DNA from 3 places in the Veillonella sp. S13053-19 genome. Region 3 is predicted to be linked to each of the others. Evidence: riboswitches for the same ligand, from Rfam matches in the RefSeq annotation. Region 3 holds a riboswitch; each other region holds the start of a gene.
The links. Region 3 has a riboswitch for cobalamin ahead of nikB (nickel ABC transporter permease). Riboswitches for the same ligand answer to the same signal wherever they lie in the genome.
Positions count from the first base shown of each region.

Region 1: it holds a riboswitch for cobalamin, as region 3 does, so the genes downstream of both, VEHSUH06_RS02590 (ABC transporter substrate-binding protein) here and nikB (nickel ABC transporter permease) in region 3, are expected to answer to the same signal.
Region 2: it holds a riboswitch for cobalamin, as region 3 does, so the genes downstream of both, VEHSUH06_RS08625 (methylmalonyl-CoA mutase family protein) here and nikB (nickel ABC transporter permease) in region 3, are expected to answer to the same signal.

Region 1 covers NZ_PPDA01000007.1:157,381-160,650, reverse strand. The annotation lists gene VEHSUH06_RS02595 (iron ABC transporter permease) at 1-563, opposite strand, end outside; gene VEHSUH06_RS02590 (ABC transporter substrate-binding protein) at 580-1,752, opposite strand; cobalamin riboswitch at 1,962-2,155, opposite strand; gene VEHSUH06_RS02585 (GNAT family N-acetyltransferase) at 2,368-2,856, opposite strand; gene VEHSUH06_RS02580 (GNAT family N-acetyltransferase) at 2,993-3,270, opposite strand, start outside.
Region 2 covers NZ_PPDA01000014.1:28,882-32,151, forward strand. The annotation lists gene VEHSUH06_RS08625 (methylmalonyl-CoA mutase family protein) at 1-1,678, opposite strand, end outside; cobalamin riboswitch at 1,973-2,149, opposite strand; gene rarD (EamA family transporter RarD) at 2,374-3,270, shown strand.
Region 3 covers NZ_PPDA01000009.1:14,385-17,654, forward strand. The annotation lists gene nikC (nickel transporter permease) at 1-659, opposite strand, end outside; gene nikB (nickel ABC transporter permease) at 659-1,597, opposite strand; cobalamin riboswitch at 1,745-1,932, opposite strand; gene potE (putrescine-ornithine antiporter) at 2,324-3,270, opposite strand, start outside.

The DNA.
Region 1 (3,270 bases), on a different contig from region 3:
TCAGGAGATGCCATATATTGCATCAAGGATTGAAGTGCTTGGAACAAGAACATCATGCCGATACCAGCGAGAATCATCGTTTCAGAAGAGAAATTCTTAATCTTATTGATGGAATAGATAAAGAAGCTCGTCAAACTAGCAAATACGAAGGCGCCGAATGGAACCATAAAGACACCTAAAAACTCTAATGCACTAGCGCCTACAACTACCATGAGAGAAGCACCGAAGCCAGCCCCTGCAGATATACCAAGTGTATACGGGCTAGATAACGGGTTATCAAGGATAGTTTGCATACCAGCACCAGCAATGCCCAAGGAGGCGCCTACCAGTAATGCCATAATGGCCGTCGGAAGGCGAATTGACCAAATGATGACATACGCATTTTTGGAAACCTCGGATGGGTCTGTTAATGCTAGCCATACATCACTCAACGTAAGTGATGCAGGACCTACAATAATATCGGTAACAAAACTTACCGCGCAAATGATCAGACCGATGATAATAAACATGAGCTTTTTATAGCTCTGTTTCTTATAATTGTACTGATTGTTAGTTTCTGTCACTACGAAAAACTCCTTTTTAGTTCAACTGCATAAACCAAACGCCACCGTAAGAAAATGGAAGGAATTTGTCATAGAATTCCTTAAGTGTACCTTCTGGATCTACGTCCTTGAATTCCTCAGGGTAGAATGTTTTAGCTAAATATTCGAATACTGCAACGTCATATACTTCACGAGGTAAACCATGGTGAGTAGAGTAAACGTTTTTAGATTGAACGGCTTTCAATTCAGGCCAGCCTTGACGTTCTGTGGTGAAAGCTTTCAACAACGCTTGAGATTTTGCTTCATTTGTATCGAAACCTAAACGCATGGATGTCGGTTTCTTAGGCCAGTAGGAACCGATAATGATGATGATATCTGGGTTTCTTTCCAAAATAAATTCTGGGTTAACAGGACCTGCTTTTTGAACTACATCTTTAGTAATAAGGTCGCCACCAACTTGAGTTGCTAATGCGCCCCATGCTACGTTTGCACTATAGGCAAAACCTAAACCTTCTGGACCTTCGTTACCTGTTTCAATGTAAACAGTTGGTTTTGGTTTGTTAATTTTGCTAATGCGGTCCATAACTCTTGTTAAACGTTCAGTATAGAACTTGTTGATTTCTGCTGCACGCTCTTCTTTACCCAATGCTTTACCGATAGCTTCGATAGATTTTTGGTGGTTTTCAAGCTTTTCAGCATGGTAATCGATATAAATAGTAGGGATACCAGCTGCATCGATTTTAGGTTTGTAATCAGACTCGTATTGATCTTTAAAGTATAAAGGCATGAAGATAACATCTGGATTCAAGGAAATTACTTTTTCCACATCAAATGTTTTGTCATTTACGTTACCAATGAGAGGAATTTTTTCCAACTCTGGCACTTCAGATTTGTAACGATCCCACATATCTGTACGCAACTTGCTCAAATAAGGGTCAATACCAACAATAGTCTTAGCCACATCTTTGCCTTGCAATGCAGCCATAGTCAAGAAGGCCCCACCAGAAGCACTCAATTGAACTACTACGCGTTCTGCAGGTTTTTTCAACGTAACTTTTTGACCTGTTACGTCTGTAATCTCAATTTGCTTGCCAGATTGTGCGGCATCCTTTTTCGTATCTGCTGGACCACCACAAGCTGTCATAATCATGCTCACAACTAGCAGGAGCACCGTGGCAAGATAAGCCATAAATTTCTTTTTCTTAAACATAAAAGCACCTCAATTCAAAACTCTCAAAATACACAATCACATGTTATCAACACAAAAAGCCCGTTTCCCCACGAAGAGGAAACGGGCTGTCATCTCAGTTAGACTAACTACCACGCCTAAAAGCTAATAGATAGAATGAACTACCAACTATATACTTATAGTTCGACCATTCATCTATGCAAATCCCCATCCCTGTCACTCGCAGGTCAATTGGCAATTGTTAATTAGGCAGTTCTTCTGGCTCCAGTTTAACGTTACTTTGCGCCTTCCCAAGATATTATCTCAGTGACTAAGAGCATATCGTCCTTTATGCAAAGTCCCTCGCTGTTACAGTGGCGTGACCGCTTTGGCTTGTACCAAATTCTCTATTAAGTCTATAAACACCTAACCCAATCATATGTGATTTTTCTCATCGTAGCATGCACCATATACAGTGTCAATAAACGTATAGGGGTACATCTATCCTTGTAAAATCTACACTTTATAGCAAAAAAGAAGCTAAAACTCAACCACTAAGCGGAGTTTTAGCTTCTCACTAGGACAATTTGTAGAAATGCCTTAAAATTCTATAATTTATTTTTATCTATTAATAACTATATTGCCATAACAAAGGGACTAAAACTCAACACGCATCTGATACCATTTGGCACCGCCATGATCAGACTCAGACTCACCTTCATTGACAAAACCAAACTTGGCATAATAGGGAATCTTTTCTTCCTTACAGGTAAGAATAACACCTTTTCGTTTTTCCTCTCTAGCCAATTCTATGAAAGCCTCTATCAACTGACCACCTACACCACGATTTCGATATTCTGGCATCGTATTTAGGCCAAAAATCATTTGCCATGCGCCATGGGGATTATGTAAGGAAGCATCGGCGAACATCTCATCCGTCAAGACTTCATCGTCCGTTACAAAACCATCTATAAAACCAATAGGCGTATCGCCATCAAAGGCAATCAAAAACTGACCTGCATAATGATCTAATCGTTCCTTAAAAGCCTCACAAGGCGCCGCTTCTGCAGGCGGAAAACAAGTCGCTTCTATATGTGTCACCAAATCTAAATCAGAGGTTGTCGCTTTTCGTATTAATATATCCATATCCTTCTCCATCGTATCTACATATCTGTTTTAGTATATACTGTTTTACATAACAAAGGCTACACGTAACGCTATGTACGTGTAGCCTTTTATTAACAATGTGACCACTTACTTGCTATACAGATTATCCGACTAATCAGCTTTTCGTATATTTCGGTACATTACGATATTGCATTGGCAAGGAATTATCTTTTATTTTAAAACCATGCTTCTCGTAAAATGGTGCATTCTTGCTATCACCAATCATAACATTAATGTACAAGTAAGACTTGTACGCCTCTTTCACCATTTCTAGCAAATGACCTGCAATACCTTGTCCATGATAATCAGGATGAACCAGCACATAATTGATGAAGCACACCAACTCGCTGTCATCCATGACACGAATAAGACCAACTAAACGGTCACCATCCC
Region 2 (3,270 bases), on a different contig from region 3:
AAATATCGCCAGCGTCTAAAGACTTACGGATTTGACGAATCGTCAATTTTTGCAACGCCCCAAGCTCGATGAGACCAATCAAAGCGCCTGGCTCTGTCGTACTTGCTTCTAGGGTAGCCTGTGCTTTAGAAATAGCATCTGGCTCCGCACTTGCCAAGTATTCTTCAATGTGAGCAACACGTTTTTGACGCAATGTTTCTTGATTTTCTGGTTTAGGATCTAATAGCTCTTCTGTCATGTTCGCATACATGTTGTTACCTACAGCAACATCTCTGCGGTATGCAAGGTTTTTGAAGCGTTCATCAAGAATCGCTTTAACTTGAGCTTGTGGATAGCCTTCTTTCAAAGCAGCCACGATGCCGCCTTTAGATTCGATTGTTTGGAACTCAGCCCAGATTTTTTCGCATAATTCAGCAGCCAATGTTTCCACGTACCAAGAACCGCCTACAGGGTCCACAGGTTGACGCAACTCGAATTCAGTTTGCAACATAACTTGAATGTTACGAGCAATACGGCGAGAGAAGTCATCCGCTTTGCGAATTGGTTGGTCGAATGGGGATACTTCAAGGCTATTCAAACCGCCTACAACGCCAGAGAATGCTTGTGTTGTATTGCGCAACAAGTTTACATATGGGTCGTATACAGTTTTTGTGAAAGCCGATGTTCTGCCGTGTACATGAACAGCACGGTCCTCTTCTTCAGCACCAAAAGCTTCCATGATGCGCGCCCAAAGTACGCGCAATGCACGCAATTTAGCGATTTCCATGAAGAAGTTAGCGCCCATGGAGAAGGTGAACATCATGCTCTTAGCGATGGTGTGTATATCGATGTTCCGTTGTGCCAATTGACGCACGTAGCAAACAGCTGTTGCCAATGCGTAAGCCACTTCCTGTACATCGTTAGCGCCGCCATTAGCGTATACATCGCCAGACACGAGTACTGTTTTAAGCTCTGGAGCTTGTTCTTTAGCCCACACAACAGTATGTGCCATTTCATCAAAGGCTGTATCTAAGGAAATATGCAATGCACCGTCTTTAGCCCAAACGCCAACAGGATCTGCACCAACGAGACCTTTCAAGTCAGCCGTTTGTTTTTTAGAGCCTTTCACAGTAGCTGCCAACATACCGAGCAAGATGGCCGCAGAAGCACCTGTTTCAATGTATAAAGGATTTTCTTTAAGATTGAAACGTTCGATTAATTGTTTGCAGTCATCCATGGTGGACAAGGATGTGCCACCAACGCCAACGGATGCGCCTACTTGTACATCTTGATCATGGCGCGTCGCCTCATCAAGGCGGATGTTGTGGATGGTGCCGCCTTTTACAATTTCGTATAAACTTGCATGATTGGCATCCTTAGGCAAGGAATCGTCTACGTACTGGGATACGCCCCAAGACTCTTTAATATAACCACTTGCCTTAGTGCCACGTAGGAACTCGCCTGCCCCAGGGTATACACCTTTTGGAATTTTTTCTCCATGCAGTGCAGGTGTGTAAATTGGCTGCAACGTAATACCTTCATAGGTTTTAGTGAACATCTTCTTGTGGAAATCGCCACCTTTTAACGCCTTTTCAACTTCAGCCTGCCATTGTTCATACGTAGGTTTCTCAAATTCGTCAAAGGATACAGGTGCTAATAGATCGCGTTCTGCGTCCTTCGAAGTCTTTTTGTCAGACATATATGTGCCTCCTTTTCAACTCGAAACCATACCGAGAAACAGCGCACCGTACCTGCGAAATGTTATATCTATGAATCACACGAGCTTTCCTATACTTGGATCACATCAACCTCAAATCTGTATCCATTAATTCAATAATTATAAAGCCTGATTCATATGCTAAACAGCCACTTTCAAGGGCAACAAAAAACGTGCCACCCAAAAGTGACACGTAAGGTTTCTTATTGAAAGGTACACCAAAAAAACACTGAAGCCAGCATACCTCAATCCCCTTCCTATCGCTCGTAGGTACATAACGGTGATTATCAAATAGGCAGTTCTCCTGGCTCGGGCTCATCGCCTCGCTTTCGCCTTCCCAGATTTCTCCAGTGACATATATGAAAGCAGGCTCGTCCTTACAGTGGCGGGACCGCATCGGCTTGTACCGATTTCTCTATTAAGTCTTGCGACACCTATTCTCTATATTCGTTGTTCTAAGTCCAATATAGTGTAAGATTATGCACAAAGTCAATGAACATAACAGTTAATCATAAGTAACAAATTTTAGGTTATAACTGAAAGTCATGTGTGATAACTAAAATACATAATGCTATTTTAAGTATTCATGAAATAGTTAAAAGTATACTTACTATTATCAACACTATACATGCTATCAGCATGATATAATGATTTTATCAATACGAGGAGGTTACATCATGAATGAAATAAGCAAAAAAGGGCTCAGTGCGACTTTACTCTGTTGCTTAATCTGGGGATTACTCCCCCTATATTGGGCACTACTTAATCAAGCTTCTTCCTTTTCAGTGCTATCGCACCGCATCATCTGGTCCGGTGTTTGGATGATCTTCATTATCCTTGCTATGGGCCGCCAACAACTGCGCATCGATATACAACACTTACGCACACATCTTTCACAGTTCGGTCTATTATTACTGGCGGCAGCCCTTATTAGCGTCAATTGGTTTACCTATATTTGGGCTGTTACCAACCAACACGTTCTAGATACTAGCCTCGGATACTATATCAATCCACTACTCAATGTATTGCTAGGTATTGTCATCTATAAAGAAACCTTGCTGTGGTCACAAAAATTAAGCATCGCCATCGCCGTGCTAGGCGTATCTATCATGACCTATGAGCTTGGCTCGTTGCCGACCGTTTCCATTGCACTAGCCGTAACTTTCAGCCTCTATGGAGCCGTCAAAAAACGCCTCACCATCCATCCATTTTCGAGCATTGCCTTGGAGGCGTGGCTTGTTACACCAATAGCCCTATGGTATTTGGCAACTATCGATACCTCCTCCTGGGTCTTTCTTGAACACGTAACATCTACAGGACTACTCCTCATCGGCGCGGGGCTCACCACATCAATTCCGCTCATCCTCTTTTCGTACGGCGCAAAACTTTTGCCATTGAATATACTAGGATTTTTACAATACCTATCTCCAACTATGGGCTTTTTCTTGGCTATCTTCTACTTTGGTGAAAGCTTTGGCACAGCCCAACTTACCGCTTTTGGCTGTATCTGGGTAGCCCTCGTGCTATTCTCCCTATCCAATCGAATTACAACCCGTATTAACCTAAAACAGTAA
Region 3 (3,270 bases):
GGTGGCTGAGCACCAAAACCTAGGAAGGATAGACCTGCTACCTCAATCATGATAGCCCCAATATCTAAAGCGCCTGTGGTAATAACGAGAGGCATGATATTAGGAATAATATGACGTCTAAGAATTGTAGATGTATTAGCACCCATCATGACAGCTGCCGTTACATATTCCTCGCCGCGCACCTTAAGCGTCATAGAACGTACAATACGAGCATATTTTGCCCAACCTACAACAGATAAGGCTAAAATCGTATTTACAATGCTACCACCTAGAATACCAGCAATAGCAATAGCCAATACGATACCAGGGAAGGATAACATGATGTCTGCAAAGCGCATAAGAACCATTTCAACTTTACCGCCAAAATAGCCTGCTGCAGCACCGATAATAGTACCAATGCTTACCATGATAACAACGATACTGACACCCATAAACAAGGATAACTGTGTACCATAAATGATGCGAGACAATACATCACGACCAAGCTTATCTGTACCAAACCAATGTTGACTACTTGGCGCTTGTAATGCTTGACTCAGATTTGAGCTAAAAGCATCACCCGGAGCAAGCCATGGTGCAAATATAGCTATGAGAACTACCACAAGCATCAAGGCGCTATAGAAAGAGAACAATTTATGTTTTTGAATAAATTCTGCCATTATGCTCTCTCCCTTTTTAATCTAGGGTCTAACAAGATATATGACGCATCAACTAATGCATTAATACACATATATGCTAAGGCAACCCACAACACAAAACCTTCGATCAATGGATAGTCGCGCATGGTAATGGCATATACTGCCATATTCCCAAGGCCAGGCCAGGAGAATACCATTTCAATAACTGCAACACCGCCTAATAACCAACCGATAACAACGCCCAGTATAGTGATAAGTGGTAATACTGCATTAGGCAAAATATGACCGAATAAAATTTTCATCTCACTCACACCACGAGCACGTGCGCCGATAACATAATCCTTTTGCATTTCTTCAAGAATAACGAGACGAACTTGGCGCATGTACTTGGACCCGACTACAACAGCTAATGTAACGGCTGGTAGAATTACACCGATAGGAGTTACACGAGAAGATGCAATAGGAACAAGTCCTAATTTAAGACCAAAGATATAAATCAGTACAAGGCCTAACCAGAATGATGGCATAGACACGCCTACAAAGGAAGCAACGCGCAACAGATAGTCGATCCATTTGTTTCGATTTAAGGCGCTTATAATCCCTGCCGGCAATGCATAGAGCAATGTAAATACTAATGATGTACCTGCTAACATAACTGTCCCTGGCAAAGCCTCCAACATACGATCTACAACAGGCTTTTTAGCAGAGTAACTCATCCCTAAGTCACCTTGTGCAGCATTCACAACCCAGTTTGCATATTGCACTAAGAACGGTTTATCTAACCCAAGCTGAGCTCGAGTTTCATCGATAAGCTCCTGAGACACGATAGTATCTGCCGTTTCTAGTAACATCGTAACTGGATCGCCTGGTGCTAAATAAGTGAGACAAAATGTTAAAAAAGTAATGCCAAACAGTGTAACAATGAATTGACCTAGCTGTTTAGCAAAGCGTTTGCCCATAGGCGCCTCCTCCTATACTCTCTAAATACTACAATAATCTAAATGAACAACTAATATGCTTATCGCTCCCGATATAGCAGAGGTGCATATAGGAAAACGACAAAAAAGGTTAGTCCACCTGACTAACCTAAATTAAGTATAGTATGTACAATACCATACATTTAGAGCAGGCTTTCTGACTCAGATTCATCGCAACATTTCGGCCTTCCCAGTTTCCCAGTGACCCTATAATGAAACCTTGCTCCTCATTACAGCTATTTGCATAGTATGAGATTTACACTCATTTTCCTCTTTTACGCTCGGTGAATACCGACACTCACTAGTTCATTCGTTTTTATCGATTATAAATATACTATATTAATATCCTATTTACAATACGCATACCCCTTATGGGTATACGTACATCGTAGATTTTCAATATAATTTTTATACTAATAAAAATTATCGATTACTGATTAAGTCTCTATTTATGTATAAACCTATACAAATCACTTTATATATGTGACTTTTTACCGTATTAACTGTATGCAACTGTATATATATTAATTATTATTATAATGGTAATTTTCTCATGAAATTTTTTTATACATACCGAAAAAACTTTTAATCACTTTATCAACTATCAATTATTTATAATCAATAAAACAATAATTGATAAGTTTTGTTAATATGCAAAAAAGAGGCTGTTACTAAGTAACAGCCTCTAATAAGACGAGAGATATTCAGTTAATCGATACTTTGTTGTAAGCGGTGTGCTCTGCGTGTATCCCACGCTTTACGCAAAACATAGATCACGAAACCGATGCTTACCGCTACTGCACTACCTACCATAGCATCAAAGCCACATGCGTAGATTGCATATAAACAGTAGATAACGCCTGCGCCGAACACGTAGTTGGAACGTTTAATGCGGCTTTCAGCTACGCCAGCCATACGCATCATTGTAGGTACTGCCAAGATGCACAATACATACGGTACTACGTTAGTTACAACCGCTAAGTTTACTAAGATTTCAAATTGCTCACGCAAGGAGTCGCTTGCAGTGAACAAAGTAAGTAATGTTTCAACAGCGAGTAAAATGAATACGCCACGAACAGGAGCGTCTTTGCTATTTACACGAGCGAATACTTTAGGGAAGTAACCATGTTCCGCTGCGCTTTTGAATACGCGAGACAATGTGAATTGCCAGCAAAGTAAAGCGCCAAAGCAAGAAATAACCATAGCAGCCATAACGATGTTTGCAATTGTATCATTGAACATGTATACGAATGTCAAACCGAATGGTGCGTTAGAATTTAATAAGTCAACGTTAGGAACGATACCGGCCATAACGTTTGTGGACAAGATGTAAACCACCGCCACTGCTAATGTACCTGCTACAGTTGCAATAGGTACGTTTTTCTTTGGATTCTCAACAGCATCAGCATTAGCCGCTGCGGACTCAAACCCTAGGAAGCCCCATAATGTTAGGGAAATAGATTGTTTTACCGCATCATAAAGCGGAAGATCATTTGGGTTCCATGCCGCCCAATAGATAGACGGATCAAACCAATACCAGCCGATTGTACCGATTAAAAGAACCGGAACAATAGAGCCCCAAATAGTCATGTTGCTGAGTCGACCTGTAAAGCGATTGCCTCGGAAGTTCAAAATCGCTGCAAACCACAAGAGCA